3 regions of the Pseudoduganella sp. UC29_71 genome follow, and region 2 is predicted to be linked to each of the others. Evidence: predicted binding sites of a transcription regulator. Region 2 holds the regulator's gene; each other region holds the start of a gene.
The links. The regulator sigma-54, encoded in region 2, starts transcription at its own class of promoters, with help from an activator protein. The targets are predictions, from matches to a motif close to TGGCANGNAANCTGCTTT.
Positions count from the first base shown of each region.

Region 1: the regulator sigma-54 is predicted to act here: its motif matches at 2,761-2,778, upstream of ACFJI2_RS30170 (flavin monoamine oxidase family protein).
Region 3: the regulator sigma-54 is predicted to act here: its motif matches at 2,139-2,156, upstream of ACFJI2_RS17110 (PEP-CTERM sorting domain-containing protein).

Region 1 is NZ_CP170549.1:6,759,928-6,765,424, reverse strand. Features, by position in the region: gene ACFJI2_RS30190 (TonB-dependent receptor plug domain-containing protein) at 1-211, opposite strand, end outside; gene ACFJI2_RS30185 (RidA family protein) at 250-750, opposite strand; gene ACFJI2_RS30180 (cytochrome c) at 759-1,160, opposite strand; gene ACFJI2_RS30175 (flavin monoamine oxidase family protein) at 1,157-1,894, opposite strand; gene ACFJI2_RS30170 (flavin monoamine oxidase family protein) at 1,792-2,703, opposite strand; gene ACFJI2_RS30165 (hypothetical protein) at 3,083-4,987, opposite strand; gene ACFJI2_RS30160 (hypothetical protein) at 5,374-5,497, shown strand, end outside.
Region 2 is NZ_CP170549.1:6,607,572-6,613,068, forward strand. Features, by position in the region: gene lptC (LPS export ABC transporter periplasmic protein LptC) at 1-416, shown strand, start outside; gene lptA (lipopolysaccharide transport periplasmic protein LptA) at 420-995, shown strand; gene lptB (LPS export ABC transporter ATP-binding protein) at 998-1,777, shown strand; gene ACFJI2_RS29555 (RNA polymerase factor sigma-54) at 1,784-3,274, shown strand; gene hpf (ribosome hibernation-promoting factor, HPF/YfiA family) at 3,344-3,700, shown strand; gene ACFJI2_RS29565 (enoyl-CoA hydratase/isomerase family protein) at 3,794-4,870, shown strand; gene rapZ (RNase adapter RapZ) at 4,975-5,497, opposite strand, start outside.
Region 3 is NZ_CP170549.1:3,872,427-3,877,923, reverse strand. Features, by position in the region: gene ACFJI2_RS17115 (c-type cytochrome) at 1-1,008, shown strand, start outside; gene ACFJI2_RS17110 (PEP-CTERM sorting domain-containing protein) at 1,093-2,100, opposite strand; gene ppc (phosphoenolpyruvate carboxylase) at 2,264-5,116, opposite strand; gene hemC (hydroxymethylbilane synthase) at 5,204-5,497, shown strand, end outside.

The DNA.
Region 1 (5,497 bases), 150 kb from region 2:
GCAGCTGGATGGGCGAGGCGCTGTTTTCCACTTTGAGGCCGCTGGCGCGGGTGCCGGTGACGATCACCGCGCCGGCCGACGAGGGCGTGACGGCGGCGCCGGCCACCGCTTCGGCCTGGCCGCCGCCGGCGCCTTCACCGGCCGCGAGCGACAGTCCCGAGTACAGCACCATGACGGCTGCTGCGCATGCTTTCAGTTTGGCCTTCTGCATAACGATACCCCTTCAATGTTGAGTGACTTTGTTGTGCTTTATTTTTTTGCGGCGACCACTTCGATTTCCACCAGCCAGCCCGGCACGTTCAGCGCGGCCACCTGCATCACGGCGCGCGCGGGCAGGTTGGGCTGGGAACCGCCGAAGTACTGGGTGTAGGCCTCCATGAAGCCCTTGATGTCGGCGCGCCCGCCCTTGGCCGGGTCGCCCACCAGGAAGACCTGCATCTTCACCACGTCGCCCATGGCCAGGTTCATGCCCTTGAGGATTTCGTCTATCTTCTTGAGCACGCCCATGGTCTGGGTGCGGGTGTCGCCGTAGGCGGCCAGCGAATCGGGCGCGGCGGCCTTGTCGACCACCGGCGGCACCTGGCCGCTGATGAAGTGGATGGTGGCGCCGGGCGGCAGGGTCACCGCCTGGGCGATCGGAAAGTCCGAACCGGGGATCTTGTGGCGGACGATGTCCTGCGCCTGCGCGGCGGCGTAGCCGGACAGCAGCGCCAGGACGGCGAAGGCGTTCGTTACGGTAGCTTTGTTCATGGTCTCTTTCAGTGTTTGTTGGACATCTGGCCGTTCGCGTATGGCGGCACGCCGAGGCGGCTGCGCAGCGTGCTCACTTCTTCTCCCTTCAGGGGCGGCGCCTGGTTGCCCCAGGTGCTGCGCGCGAAACTGAGCACGGCGGCGATCTCGTCGTCGCTCAGGCTGGCGCTGAAATCGGGCATGCCGCCGCGCCCCTGCAGCAGCACGGTGGCCACCTCCGGCGCCGGCCCCTGCACCAGCGGGTTGCCGGCCAGCGCGGGGAAGGCGCCGGGTATGCCCTTGCCGCTGGCCTGGTGGCAGGCGGCGCAGTTCTTCTGGAACAGCGCCTTGCCGTCGGCGCGCGCCGGCGGCGCCGCCAGCACGGCGGCGATCGACGCGGCCGCCGCCAGGCTTGCAATGGAAGGCTTCATGCGCTGGCCCTTTCATGGATCTTGGCCAGCTGCTGCCAGGCCGATTCGATGGCGCCGGCCTGCCAGCCGGTCAGGTAGCTCAGGTGTTCGCCGGCCAGCAGCACGCGGCCCTCGCCTTCCAGCAGCACCGGGTAGGCGTGCTTGCGGCTCTCCTCGTTCCAGTCGGCCCAGCCGCCCAGGTTGTACTGCACCCGGTGCCAGGCCACGGAGAAGGCGCTTTCGAACGACTCGCGGTAGGCCGGGAAAATCTTCTCCCCGGCCGCCACGGCGAATTCGGCGCGCTCGGCCGGCGTCATGGCGCTCACCTCGATGGCCGAAGTCTGGTAGTTGTAGTAGCCGAGCAGCACGCCCTTCTGCTTCTGCCAGTTCGACGACGGCAGCGAGATGGTGTTGATGCCCTTGATGTCGGTGAGCACGTGGCCGCCGTAGATCTGGTCGTCCTCCTCCCAGAAGCGGCGCTTCATCTGCAGGCCGATCTTGCCGACCGGCGCGTAGGCCACCTGCTTGATGGCGGCCTTGAACCTGGGCGAGAAGTCGGTCTCTATCATGCGCAGCACGGACAGCGGGATGGTGCACAGGCAGTAGTCGGCGTTCACGGTGGTGAACTTGCCGCTGGCGGTGTCCTTGTAGGTCACCGCCACGTGGTTTTCGCCGTGGCGTATGGTCTGCACCTCGGCGCGGTAGCGGATGGCTTTGCCGACGCGCTTTTCAAACGCCTTCGCGATCTGGTCCATGCCGCCCACCGGCTGGAACATGGTGTTCTGCATGGGGAAATCCTGCACGGCGCTGTAGATATGCCCACCTTCGATTCCAGCAGCTCCTTGAAGCCCAGCGGGTCTGACTCCTTGCCGGCGCCGGGCATCAGGCCCGCGCCCGGATTGACGGCGTAGCCGCGGCCGCTGCGCCCCTTGTAGCGCAGGTCGCCCGCGTCCAGCTGGCCCTCGTGCGCCAGGTAGTCCAGCAACAGGCGCTGGTCCTGCTCGGTGAGCGCCTGGTCGATCTGTTTCGCTTTGACCGACTTGGCCAGCAGCTCGGCCACGTGGCCGCGCATGTCGGCCTTGATCTGCGCCGGCCGCAGGCGCTGCTTCGACAGCGGGCCGCCGTTCTCCAGGTAGACGATGGAATGATCGTTGTCGTTGACCATCACTTCCAGCGGCACCTCGAACAGGCGCGTGTAGTGCAAGGTGGACTGGTGGTGCAGCGGAATGCGCCACGGGCCGTGGTTGATGTAGTGGCCCTGGTCGAACTGGCAGCGCTGCTCCTCGCCGCCCAGTTCCGTCAGCGCAAAGCCCTTGCGCGCCGTCTGGCAGCGCCCGCCGGCAAAGGCGCGCGCTTCCAGCACCTGGCACTGGTACCCCAGCTTGCCCAGCTCGAAGGCGGCGGTCATGCCGGCCAGGCCGGCGCCCAGGATCACCACCTTCTTGCCCTTGCCGCTGCCGCTCAGGGCCGGCGGCGCGGACATCGTCGATTCGATGCCCATGCCCCAGGCACTCATCGTGTTCAGCATCAGACCCGTGCCGCCGACCGCTGCGGCACGGTACAAAAAATCTCTCCTGCTTATCATCGGCAACCTCCTGGTAGTTGGAACTACCCTGTTGCCTTAGCAAACGCTGTGCCAATAAAACATAAATGTAATATTCATATGCAAAATAAAACAAAGATGCGGCGGCTGGGAAAAACAAAGTCGCTGCGGGCCGGCGCAGGCCCGCGCTGCGGCGCAGCGGCACGCGCCGCACGCGGCACCCAGCGGAGAAAGGAGACTTTTCGGCGCTTCAGCATTTTATTTTGCATTGCACCATTTCAGCCAACCATCGTCTCCCCCATAATGCAAAAGGCCGTGGCGGTATCAGCGCCACGGCCCTTGCATTGCCGCGTACTATTTTGATGCAACGCACCATGCGGATGCGCCGCGCAGGCGGCGGCTAGCCCGTCAGCGTCGCCACGATGCGCTCGAAACTGGCGTAGTGGCCATGCGGCGCGCTGTGTGGGCGGGCCGGGAAGTCGCCGGCGCGCAGCCGCGCCACCTCGGCCGACGACAGGCGCCGGTGCGCCACGCTGCGCTCGGCGATGTGGCAGGCGTGGAAGTGCATCGGCGCCTGCGGGTCCAGCAGGTAGACGGTGTCCAGGCTGGCGGTGTCGCACGCCACTTTCACGTGCCACTGGCCGCGCTGGGCGGCGCGCTCGAACCAGCGCCCTTCCTCGGCGCGCGCACAGCTGTAGTAAGTGCCGTTCAGGCAGATGCCCTCGGCCGTGACCACTGCGTCGTGCACCGGCAGCAGGCTGCAATGCACCAGCTCCTCGGCGTACTGGCGCAGCCCCGTGCCGCGCTGCGTCACGCCCCAGTCCCACAGTTGCTGCGGCGTGTGGCCGCCGTCCAGCGGCGCGTGATTGTAGGCCAGCACGCCGCTGATCGCCACGCGCGTGAACTGTTCCAGGTCCAGCACCGCGTCCAGGCGGCCGCAGGGCAGCGTCAGGCCGCCATCCCACTCGCCGCTGGCAGCTGCGGGACCGCCCGCCAGGCCGGCTGCGGGGGCTGCGACGGTGGCTGCGGGGCTGGCTGGGAGGCTGGCTGCGGGGCCGGCTGCGCAGGGCTGCAGCGCGAAGCGCTTGCCCAGCTCCGCGCTCCATGGCGACGGCGCTTCCTGCGGCGCCACCAGGCAGCGCACGTTGAAGTTGTTGAGCAGTGCGCCATCCGCGCCATCGTCCGCACTGCCCAGCAGCGCGGCGTCGGCGAACAGCAGCTCGGGCAGATGGCGCGACGGCCACGCGCCGGACGGGATATCCAGGCCGTGGCGCAGGCAATAGCGGCGCTTGTCGGCCGCGCTGTTGGCCAGTGCCATCAGCGCGTGCCGCCAGCTGGGCTGCTCCATGCTCACGTAGATGCCTGCCACCGCACTGCTGAAGATGTCCGTCACCACGTACAGATAAGGCTTGCCGGTGACCTGGCTGCGGTCCGCCCGCGACACCAGTTGCACGTCCGCCTGCATGGCCTCCACGCGGAAGGCGGCGCCCGGCCGGCCGGGCCGCGCGATGGCGCTGTCGGCCGCCAGCGCGGGTGCCATGCGCTGCGCTTCCATCAGGTGGTCCTGTTCCAGCCAGTAGCTGAACTGGCCGAAGGTGGGCAGCGCAGCGACCGGTTCATGGCGCTGCACCCGCAGCGTGCCCGGCGCGACGCTGCGCTCGCAGAAGAAGTCGCGCAGCATCTGGTCGAAGACGGCGCGGCGCGACAGCGGCGGATGCGTGACGGCGTGGCGCGCCACGGCAACGCGGAACACGGCCCGCATCTGCGCGTCCACGTTCACGCCCGGCGCGGCGCCCTCCTTGCGCGGCCGGCCGCGCTTGATGCCCTCGGATGCGGCGCGCGTCTTGCCGCGCCCGCCGGAGTTGGCGTAATCGGGCAGCAGCGCGTTCGGCGTCTGGCCGCGCTGCCAATAGCGGCGCAGGTAGCGGTAGATGGTGGGATGCGACACGCCGTGGCGCTGCGTGTACTCGGACACCAGCTGCCCGCGCCGGCGCGGCTCATAGATGGCCGGCTCCATGGCGGTAAGCTCGCGCACGATTTCCCAGGCGCGGGCGCGCAGCTGCAGGTGCTTCTCCGGCAGCAGGTCCTGGTTCACCACCACCATATAAGGGTCGTCCGGCAGGAGGCGCGCGCGGCCGGCGGCCAGGTCGGCCTCCAGCTCGGCCACGCGTGCCAGTTCCGCCTCGGCGCTAAGCGCCTGCACGTCGTACACATAGGCGGCGGTTCGCGCCGCGTCTATCCACAGTACGCGGATCGTTTTGCGATCCGGTCCCGTGTATTCAAGAAGGTCATTTCGTATTATCACGTCGCCCTCGCTGGCCAGGAAATAGTGCTGTAGAAGCAAATTCCAGGCCAGATGGCAAAAAACAGTGCTTGCGGGGCGTGGCGCCGCCGGCAGCGGCGACAGGTCCGCCCGGTGCCGTCTTGTTTTGGTGCGCAGCCGGCGCCGGCGCACCGCCGGCGTGCGCCGGCCCCAAGCTGTTTTTTCGGTTTTTACTAAAACCTGCTAACCACTACTACCTCGTGCTATTCGTCGATATTTCGTACTTTTTTTCGCGCAGCGGGAACTGAGCAGCGCTAAACGTGTCTAACAACATAAGCGAGGAGAAATTTTAGTAAACAATAGCGCGATGTAGTAAGCCTTAGCAGGAGTTAGCAGCGCTTAGTAAAATCCGATTTTTGGAGGCTCCCATGCCTGATCCTACAATGCCGGTCTTTATCCCCTTCAAGACGCTGGAAGCGCTGGGTGAACTCACCGGCAACTGGTGGTCCAATACCCTGGCCATGGAGCCGTTTATTCTCGAGGCGATAGAGA
Region 2 (5,497 bases):
ACATCGTGGCCGGCGACAAGCTGGTGCACCGCCCGATCGACGACGCGTCCGAGATCGACAAGCCGGTGGTGCGCAATTTGAGCAGCACCCATCCGCCGATGGACATGACGGCGGAGCGCGCGCGCGTGGACGAGAACAACACGCGCGTGCAGTTGAAGGGCAACGTGAAGATAGACCGCGCGGCGCAGGGCAAGAGCCCGGCGATGCAGATGACGACGCAGGCGCTCACCGTCTACCCGGACGAGGACCGCATGCAAACCGACCAGCCGGTGCAGATCGTGCAGGGCGGCGCCACGGCGACCGGCACCGGCATGAAGGCCAACAACGCCACGCGCCAGGTGCAGTTGCTGGGCCGCGGCACGATCGTGTATCCGCCCCGAAACGCGCCCGCCAAGACCAAACAAGAAAATGGATAAACGATGAAAAAAATTCTGATCTCGGCCCTGCTGCTGTGCGCAGCCGGGCTGGCCCAGGCTGAAAAGGCCGACTCCTACAAGCCCACCGAAATCAAGTTCGACCAGGTGGACGTGGACGACGTGAAGCAGATCCGCACCTTTACCGGCAACGTGATCCTCACGCGCGGCACGCTGCTGATGAAGTCATCGAAAGCGGTGGTCACGCAGGACCCGGAAGGCTACCAGTACGTCACCCTGACCAGCGTGCCCGGCACGCCGGCCACCTTCCGCCAGAAGCGCGACGGCGAGGGCGACCAGTGGGTCGAGGGCGAAGCCGAACGCATCGAGTACGACGGCAAGATCGAGCTGGTCAAGCTGTTCAACAAGGCCAAGGTGCGCCGCCTGGAAGGCAGCAAGCCCAGCGACGAAGTGCAGGGCGAGTTCATCTATTACGACAGCCGCAAGGAATTCTTCAGCGTGAAAAACAGCGCGACCGGCGAGAGCAAGCCGGGCGGCGGCCGCGGCACCATGGTGATCCAGCCGTCCACCAAGCGCCCGCCGCCGGACGCGCCGGCGCAGCAACCGCCAGCGGGGAAATGACGATGGCCGAAGCAACGCAGATAACGCAGAACATGGACGGCTGCACCAGCACCCTGGTGGTGCGCGGCCTGCAGAAAACCTACGGCAAGCGCCAGGTGGTGCACGACGTGTCGCTGCAGGTCGAATGCGGCGAAGTGGTGGGCCTGCTGGGGCCTAACGGCGCCGGCAAGACCACCTCCTTCTACATGATCGTGGGCCTGGTGCCGTCCGACGCGGGCAGCATCGATATCGCCGGCGTGGACGTGTCCAGCATGCCGATACACCAGCGCGCCACGCTGGGCCTGTCCTACCTGCCGCAGGAAGCGTCGGTGTTCCGCAAGCTGACGGTGGAGGAGAACATCCGCGCCGTGCTGGAGATCCAGAAGGTCAACGGCAAAACGCTGAGCAAGGCCGAGATCGACGAACGCCTGGACCGCCTGCTGGCCGACCTGCAGATCGAGAAGCTGCGCGAGAACCAGGCGCTGTCGCTGTCGGGCGGCGAGCGCCGCCGGGTGGAGATCGCGCGCGCGCTGGCCACCAATCCGCGCTTCGTGCTGCTGGACGAGCCGTTCGCCGGCGTGGACCCGATCGCCGTGATCGAGATCCAGCGCATCGTGCGCTTCCTCAAGGAGCGCGGCATCGGCGTGCTGATTACCGACCACAACGTGCGCGAGACGCTGGGCATCTGCGACCGCGCCTATATCATCAACCAGGGCAGCGTGCTGGCGTCCGGCCGTCCGGACGACATCATCGCCGACGAATCGGTGCGGCGCGTCTACCTGGGCGAACACTTCCGCATGTAAGACGCCATGAAACAGTCACTGCAACTCCGCACCTCTCAGCACCTGGCGCTGACGCCGCAGCTGCAGCAATCGATCCGGTTGCTGCAGTTGTCCACGCTGGAGCTGCACCAGGAACTGGAACAGCTGCTGGGCGAGAACCCCTTGCTGGAGCGGCTGGACGACCCGCTGGACCGCTCGCTGCGCCTGCTGAGCGACGGCGCCATCAACCAGACCCAGCCTAACGGCGCGGACGCTTCTCCGGCCGAGGTCGGCGCGCCCGCGCAGGACAGCGCCCCGGCCGCCGAGGGCGATCCCTTCGAGGGCGCCACCGGCGAAGGCGACAGCGCCAGCGGCGCCGAAGCCGACACCGACTGGAGCGACGCCGGCCGCAGCAAGGCGCCGGACGACGACGATGCGCGCCCGCAGCTCGAAGCGAGCCACTGCACCTTGCGCGAACACCTGATGGAGCAGATGCGCGTGACCGTGCAGGAGCCGCGCGACCGCGTGCTGATGGAACTGATCATCGACGCGCTGGACGAGAACGGCTACCTGGAAGAGCCGCTGGAGGAAATCCACGCGCGCCTGCCGCAAGAGGCGGACGTGGAGCTGGAAGAACTGCAGACGGCGCTGACCCTGCTGCAAAGTTTCGACCCCATCGGCGTGGGCGCGCGCAGCGCCTCCGAGTGCCTGGCGCTGCAGATCAAGCGCATGCCCGGCGTGCCCTTGGTGACGCGCCGCATGGCTGTCTGCATCGTGGAAAAGCACCTGGCCTGGTTCGCGCAGCGCGAGTTCAACAAGCTGAAAAAAGCCCTCGATTGCGACGACGAAGACTTGCGCGAAGCGCAGGCGGTGATCCGCCAGTGCAATCCGCATCCGGGCGCCGAGTTCGCTTCCGACGTGTCCGACTACGTGGTGCCGGACGTGATCGTGAAGAAGGCGCGCAATGGCTGGCAGGTCACGCTGAACAACGACGTGATGCCGCGCCTGCGCGTGAACGCGCTGTACGCCAACATGCTCAAGCAGGGCAAAGGCGAAACCGCGATGGGTGCGCAGCTGCAGGAAGCGAAGTGGCTGATCAAGAATATGCGCCAGCGTTTCGACACGATACTGCGCGTCGCACAAGCGATAGTAGAAAGACAAAAGAACTTTTTCAGCCATGGCGCGGTTGCCATGAGACCCCTTGTGTTGCGTGAAATTGCTGATACACTGGGACTACACGAGAGCACTATTTCTCGCGTAACAACTCAGAAATACATGCTGACTCCGCATGGGATGTTTGAGTTGAAATATTTCTTTGGCAGTCACGTCGCCACCGAAGCAGGAGGAGAAGCATCCTCGACGGCGATACGGGCGCTGATTGTGCAATTGACAGGAGCTGAAGACCCGAAAAATCCTTTATCCGACAGTAAGATTGCGGACATGCTGGGTGAACAGGGCATGGTAATTGCGCGACGGACTGTTGCCAAATATCGCGAAGCCTTGAAAATCCCTCCGGTAAGTCTGCGTAAAGCTTTGTAGTTTTACTTGGGTTCCCCTGCGCTCCAATAACATTCGACAGCGTACGAGCCCTTATCTTTAGGAGTGTGTATGAATCTCACCATCAGTGGACATCATCTCGAAGTGACCCCCGCCATCCGTGAATACGTGCAGAACAAGCTGGAACGGGTCAAACGCCACTTCGATCAAGTTATTGATATTGCTGTCATCCTGACTGTAGATAACCTCACCGAGAAAGAGAAAAGGCAGAAAGCGGAGATCAATCTGCGAATGTCCGGCAAGACCGTGTACGTGGAAAGCCTGTCGCAAGACCTGTACGCTGCCATCGATACGCTGGTCGACAAACTGGACCGCCAAGTCATGAAATACAAGTCGAAAGTGCAGGAGCATGGCCACGCGGCCATCAAACACCTCCCCGACACTTACGAACCCGCCGCCACCGCATAATACGGTCACCGGCACTCCAACAAAGGGCGCATCTGGCGCCCTTTTTTGCGCCCGCGCTAAAATGGAGCTCTAACAATCATAGAGACATCCAGCATGAGCGAGCACGTCCTGACCACGGTTGCCAACGGCACCGGCTTCATCACCCTCGACCGCCCCAAGGCGCTCAATTCCCTCTCCCTCGGCATGGTGCGCAGCCTGACGGCCGCACTGATGGCCTGGCGCAACGACAGCGCCGTAGCCGCCGTGGTGATCCGCAGCAGCAGCGAAAAAGCACTGTGCGCCGGCGGCGACATCCGCTTCTTCCACGAAGTGGGCACGGCCACGCCGCAGGGCGGCAGCGCGCTGCTGGAGGATTTCTTCACCGAAGAATACGCGCTCAACCACCTGATCCACTATTACGCTAAACCGTATATCGCATTAATGGACGGCGTGGTGATGGGCGGCGGCATGGGCATCTCGCAGGGCGGCCCCGGCTGCGGCGTGCGCATTGTGACGGACCGCACCAAGATGGCCATGCCGGAAGTAAACATCGGCCTGTTCCCGGACGTGGGCGGGAGCCATTTCCTGTCGCACGCGCCCGGCAGCCTGGGGCGCTACCTGGGCCTGACCGGCCTGACCGTGGGCGCGGCGGACGCGCTCTACGTCGGCCTGGCGGACCACTACGTGCCGACCGATGCCTGGGAAGCGCTGCGCGACTTGCTGGAGGCGGTGCCGGGCGGCGAGCTGCGCGACGCGATTGAAGCCTATAGCGCGCGGTTCCGGGCCGGCCCCGGCGTGCTGGAGACCGAGCGCGCCACCATCGAGCGCCATTTCGCGCTGGACAGCGTGGCGGACATCATGGCCTCGCTGGCCGGTGACGAGAATGTGTTTGCGCAGAAGGCGCTGCAGGCCATGCAGACGCGCTCGCCGCTGATGATGTGCGTGACGCTGGAGCTGTTGAGGCGCGGCGCCGCGCTGGACGTGGCGGACTGCCTGCGCATGGAGCGCAACCTGGTGCGGCGCAATTTCGAACATGGGGAAGTGCTGGAAGGCGTGCGCGCGCTGGTGATCGATAAGGACAATGCGCCGAATTGGTCGCCAGGGACGCTGGAGGAGGTGACGCCGGAGATGGTGGCGGCGTTCTTCGCGCCGCCGTGGCCGGCGCACGCGCATCCGCTGCGGCACCTGTGATGGTGGGTTACGCGCGTCCCGCGCTAACCCGCCCTACGTGAACCGTCGAACCGTCGAAACCGTCGAACCGTAGGGCGGGTTAGGCGAACGCCGTAACCCGCCGATCACGACTGCTCGCGGTGGCGCAGGACAACCTGTTCGGTCGGGTGGAAATGCCGCGCCAGGCGCTCGGCCATATACACCGAGCGGTGCTGGCCGCCCGTGCAACCCACCGCCACCGTCAGGTAGCTGCGGTTATCGGTCTTGAACGACGGCAGCCACTTGGCCACGAAATCGCGGATGTCCTTGAACATCTCGTCCGCGCTCGGCTGCGCATCCAGAAAGGCGATCACCGGCGCATCGCGGCCCGTCATCGGACGCAGCGCCAGGTCGTAATACGGGTTCGGGATCGCGCGCACATCAAACACAAAGTCCGCATCCAGCGGCACGCCCACCTTGAAGGCAAACGATTCAAAGAACAGCGTCAGCGGCGCGTTTTCGCTCTGCACCAGATCCTTGATCCAGGCACGCAGCTTGTTGGCGCTCAGTTCCGACGTATCGATCACGTGGCCCAGCTGCTCGATGGCCGACAGCCGCTCGCGTTCCTCCGAAATGCATTCGATCAACGTGCGGCGCGCGGCCGGGTTC
Region 3 (5,497 bases), 2.7 Mb from region 2:
ATCACGCCCGACAAGGAACACGGCATCGGCAGCTGGAGCGCGGATGAGTTCTACGCCGCGCTGCGCGACGGCGTCACGCCGGACAAGCATTTGTACCCGGCCATGCCTTACACGTCCTACCGTTCCATGGCGCGCGCCGACAGCGACGCGATCTACGCTTACCTGATGCAGGTGAAACCGGCCAGGGTGGCGAACAAGGAGCCGGACCTGAAGTTCCCCTACAACATGCGCTTCGGCGTGCGTTTCTGGAACATGCTGTTCCTGAAGGACGAGCTGACCGACGCCTCGCAAGGCCAGTCGGCCGAATGGAAACGCGGCCGCTACCTGTCCAACACGCTGGGCCATTGCGCGGAGTGCCATACGCCGCGCGGCGCGCTGGGGCAGATGGACTTGTCGCGCACCCTGACCGGTAACCGCATGGCCCGCATCGGCGCGCCCGACATCACGCCGGCCGGTTTGGCTGCCATGGGCTGGACCGAGGCCGACCTGGCATCGCTGCTGACCACCGGCGTGGCGCCGCAAGGCTCGGCCACGGGCGAGATGTTCGAGGTGGTGCACCTGAGCACGCAGTACATGCAGCCGGGCGACGTGAAGGCCATGACCACTTACCTGATGGGCGACAAGCCCCTGGCGCCGCAGGCGCTGAAGCTGGCCAACCCGACCGGGGCGGACATCGACGCCGGCCGCCGCACCTATATCGCGGTATGCGCGGGCTGCCATGGCCTGGACGGCGGCGGCAAGCCGCACGTGGCGGTGCCGATGAAGGGCAACAGCTCGGTGCGCAGCGCCGATCCGCACAACCTGATCGCCGTCACGCTGGACGGCATCGCCGCGCAGCATTTCGGCGACAGGGAGAGCATGCAGGAAATGCCGGGCTTTGCCGGCAAGCTGGCCGACAAGGAAGTCGCGGACCTGGCGAACTATATGCGCGCCAGCTGGGGCGGTGCGGCCAGGGTGAGCGAAGCGCAGGTGAAAGCCGTGCGGGACGAGGCGGGGAAGGGGCATTAGCGGGCATGGGGCGCTGGCGGGCGCGGCCGGCCCGCGCCGCAGGAGCTGCCGAGGCCGCGCGAGGCGGCCCCGGATTCAACAGAGTCAGACGTTACGGCGGCGGAAGAATGCCAGTCCCAGCAGGCTGATGCCAAACAGGGCCAGCGTGGCCGGTTCCGGCACGTTGACGCGTTCTCCGGTGACGTCGCAGGCGCTGCAAATCCACAGCTGCTCGGCGCCGGCGTCGTTGCCGGTGTAGCGGATATTAATGGACAGGAACAGCTCGCCGTTCAGCGGATCGAGCGCGGCAGCACTCAGTGCCAGGTTGACCGCGGCAAACTCGGCCGTGCTGGTGCTGATGTTGTTGTTGACCTGGTAGCCGCCTTGCGGGTGGCCTGCTTCGACAGGACAATCGCCGGCGTTCTGCGCCAGGCCTATTTTGTACGAGGCGCCGGTCACCTTATCCACGCAGAAATCCGAGATCACCGGCAGGAAGGTCGAGTCGTCGAGCGGGTTGTCCGTGCCGCAGCCGGAGCCGGTGCTGATTTCAAAGCACAGGCCGCTTACGGTATTGCCGGCCGCATCGATGATGCGGGCCTGGCCCCAGATGTTGACATACTGGTTGCTGCCGTTGCCGGACTGGTTGTTGTCGAACAGGAATACCAGATCATGCGTGCCCAGGTAGCTTTGCAGTTGGGACAGTTTGATGTCCCAGCGGTTGGTCTGGTCGCCAACAAACTGGCCGCCGACGTCGGTCATGGTATAGCTGGAACTCTGGTTGCCGGTCGGGGTCAGGAAAATTTCATCGACGGACGAGCCGTTGGCGAACGGGTCGTTGGATAGATTGGTCTGGCCGTTGGATGAATTCAGGATAACCGCCTGGTCCTTGATTGCGCCCGGGCTGGACGCGACAGGGTAGGGGCCGCTGGGCTGGCAGCGTGGATCGACGGGCTGGCACTGCTGCAGCAGGTCGAGCGAGTAGACGGTGAAGTTGTTGTACGTGGTGGCCGATAGCGGATTCGCATCGGGCAGGTTCAACGTGGTCGCGTGGGCCGCGCCTGCCAGCAGTGTGCAGGCAGTCAGCGCCACGCGGATAACCTTTTTGACATTCATGGCTTTCTCCGTCGGTTATGGGTTGGGGTATGAGTAGGAATGCATAACCCGTGCCTGTAGGAGAATGCGCCATGCAATCAGCTAGTTACTTGGCAGTTGATTTTTGGTTAAATAACAATTTGTAAGATTTTTCGACATTTCCAATTTGAAAGAATGTGTCTTGTCAGCCGGTGTTGCGTAACCCTGCCGCCACGCCGTTGATCGACAGGTGAATGCCGCGGTGGACGCGTTCGTCCACCTTGCCCGGCTCGTGCGACACCGAGCGGTGGCGCTTGATCAGTTCCACCTGCAAGTGGTTCAGCGGGTCCAGGTAGGCGAAGCGGTTCTGGATCGAGCGCGCCAGCAGCGGATTGCCGGCCAGCCGCTCGCTGGCGCCGGTGATGCGCTCCAGGCAGGCCAGCGTGGCCGCGTGTTCGGCCGTGATGCGCTTGAAGATGCGTTCGCGCAGCTCGGTATCCTGCACCAGCAGCGAATAGCGCGAAGCGATGGCCAGGTCGGTCTTGGCCAGCACCATGTCCATATTCGACAGCAGGGTGGCGAAGAAGGGCCAGTGCTGGAACATGGCGCGCAGCTGCGCCACCCGTTCCTCGCGCTGGCCTTCGGCCTCGCCGTCCTCGATCCACGAGCCGATGGCGCTGCCAAAGCCGTACCAGCCCGGCAGCAGCAAACGGCACTGGCCCCACGAGAAGCCCCACGGAATGGCGCGCAGGTCTTCGATGCGGCGCGTCGATTTGCGCGAGGCCGGGCGCGAACCCAGGTTCAGTTCGGCGATTTCGGCGATCGGCGTGGCCGAGAAGAAGTAGTCGGTGAAGCCGGGCGTTTCATAGACCAGGTTGCGGTAAGCCTTGTAGGCGCGTTCGGAAATCTCCGCCATCACCGCTTCAAAGCCGGCCAGCTGGGCGCGCTGCGCGTCGTCCGCCACCGGTGGCATCAGGCTCGCCTCCAGCGTAGCAGCCACCAGCAGCTCCAGGTTGCGGCGTCCGATTTCCGCGTTGGAGAACTTGGAGGCGATGATTTCGCCCTGTTCGGTGAGGCGGATCTGCCCGTTCACCGTGCCCTTGGGCTGCGCCAGGATGGCTTCGTAGCTGGGACCGCCGCCCCGGCCCACGGTGCCGCCCCGGCCGTGGAACAGGCGCAGCTTCACGCCGGCCTTGGCGAACACCTCCACCAGGCCCAGCTCGGCCTTGTACAGCTCCCAGTTGGAGGTGAGGAAGCCGCCGTCCTTGTTGGAGTCCGAATAGCCCAGCATGACCTCCTGCAGGCCGCCTTGCGCGTCGATCAGCTGGCGCACCAGGGGCAGCGCCATCAGGCGTTCCATGATGCCGGCCGCGCGCTGCAGGTCGGGGATGGTCTCGAACAGCGGGATCACCATCAGGTCCAGCGTGGCGGCGCCGCCGGCGGCAGGCTGCAGCAAGCCGGTTTCCTGCTGCAGCACCAGCACTTCCAGCAGGTCGGACACGGTTTCCGTATGCGAGATGATGTAGTTGCGGATGGCGCGCGCGCCGTAGCGCTGGCGCACTTCGCGCGCCGCGCCCAGCACCGCCAGCTCCGAGGCGGTTTCGGCCGAGTATTCGATGTAGGGCGAGTACAGCAGGCGCGGCTGCGCCAGCTCGGCCAGCAGCAGCGCCACCTTGGCTTCCTCGTCCAGCGCCGCATAGTCGGGCGCCGCGCCGGCCTTGGCGAACAGCTCGGCCAGCACGCGCTCGTGCACGTCCGAACTCTGGCGCATGTCCAGCGAGGCCAGGTGGAAGCCGAAGATGTCGGCCGCGCGCCTGAGCGTGGACAGGCGCGGCTGCACCAGCATGGCGCCGTGGTTGGCGTTGAGCGAATCGATCAGGATCTGCAGGTCGGCCGCGAAGGCGGCGGCGTGCTCGTACGGCTCGGCATGGCCCACTTCCTGGCGCAGGATGTTGGCCGCGCCCAGGGCGCGCGCGGTGGCGGCCAGGCGCGCGTAGATGCCGATCAGCGCGCGCCGGTAGGGCTCGTCGCTGCGGTGGTCGGAAGTGTCGGTGGAGGAGTCGGCCAGCAGCTGCAAGGCGGGCGTGCAGCGCACCATCAGCGTCGACACCGACAGTTCGGCGCCCAGGGTGTGGGTCTCGTCCAGGTAGAAGTCGAGGATGGTGGTGGCCTGGCGCGCCAGCGCGTGGCGCATGGTGCCGGCATTGACGTTGGGATTGCCGTCGCGGTCGCCGCCTATCCAGCTGCCCATCTGCACGTAGGGCGCGCTGATGGGGTTGGGCTGCGACTGGCCGTCCGGGCCGGGCTGCCGGTATTGCGCGGCGATGTCGGCCTCGATGTCGTCGTACAGCCCGGGCAGCTCGCGCAGGAAGGTGATGCGGTAGTAGGACAGCGCGTTCTCGATCTCGTCGGCCACGGTGAGCTTGGAGTAGCGCAGCATGCGGGTCTGCCACAGCGTGGCCACGCGCGCGCGCAGCAGGTGCAGGTTGGCGGCGCTTTCCTTGGGCGTGAGCGGCAGGTCGCGCTCGGCCAGCAGGCGGGCGATGTCGTGCTCGGCGTCCAGGATGGACTTGCGCTGCACCTCGGTCGGGTGGGCGGTCAGCACCGGCGAGATCAGCGCGTTCTCGAAGAAGCCGGTGACGGTGGGCTCGTCCACGCCGGCGCCGGCCAGCTTGCACAGGGCGTAGCTCACGCTGCCTTGCTGCGGCCTGGAGCCGGCCAGCAAGTGGGCGCGGCGGCGGCGGATGTGGTGCTGGTCCTCGGCGATGTTGGCCAGGTGCGAGAAATAGGAAAAGGCGCGCACCACGGTGATGGTCTGTTCGCGCGTGAGGATCTTCAGCATCCCGTCCAGTTCCTTGGCCGCGCCGGCGTCGGCTTCGCGGCGGAAGCGCACGGCGGTCTGGCGGATGGTCTCGACCACCGCGTACACGTCCTCGCCTTCCTGGGCGCGCAGCACGTCGCCCAGCAGGCGGCCGAGCAGGCGGATATCTTCCTTGAGGGGGGCGTCCTTGTCGTTGCCCGGTGTTGCTGCCGATGCTGCTGTATTGCTTGCAACCATGGTATATGCCCTATGCATGATTCTCGAATGGGGCGCGCATGATAAAATTTGAGGTCTTCATCATGCACGCTAGCGAAAGAACAGGCTTTGAATACTTCCGAATTGGCTCAAGAGCTCCCTACCCGACTGGTGATCGCTTCGCGCGAAAGCCGCCTTGCCATGTGGCAGGCGGAGCATGTGCGCGCGCGGCTGTCGGCCTTGTACCCGCAGTGTAGCGTAGAAATTCTGGGCATGACCACGCGCGGCGACCAGATCCTGGACCGCACGCTGTCCAAGGTGGGCGGCAAGGGCCTGTTCGTGAAGGAGCTGGAAGTGGCAATGGCCGAGGGCCGTGCCGACCTGGCCGTGCACTCGCTCAAGGACGTGCCGATGGAGCTGCCC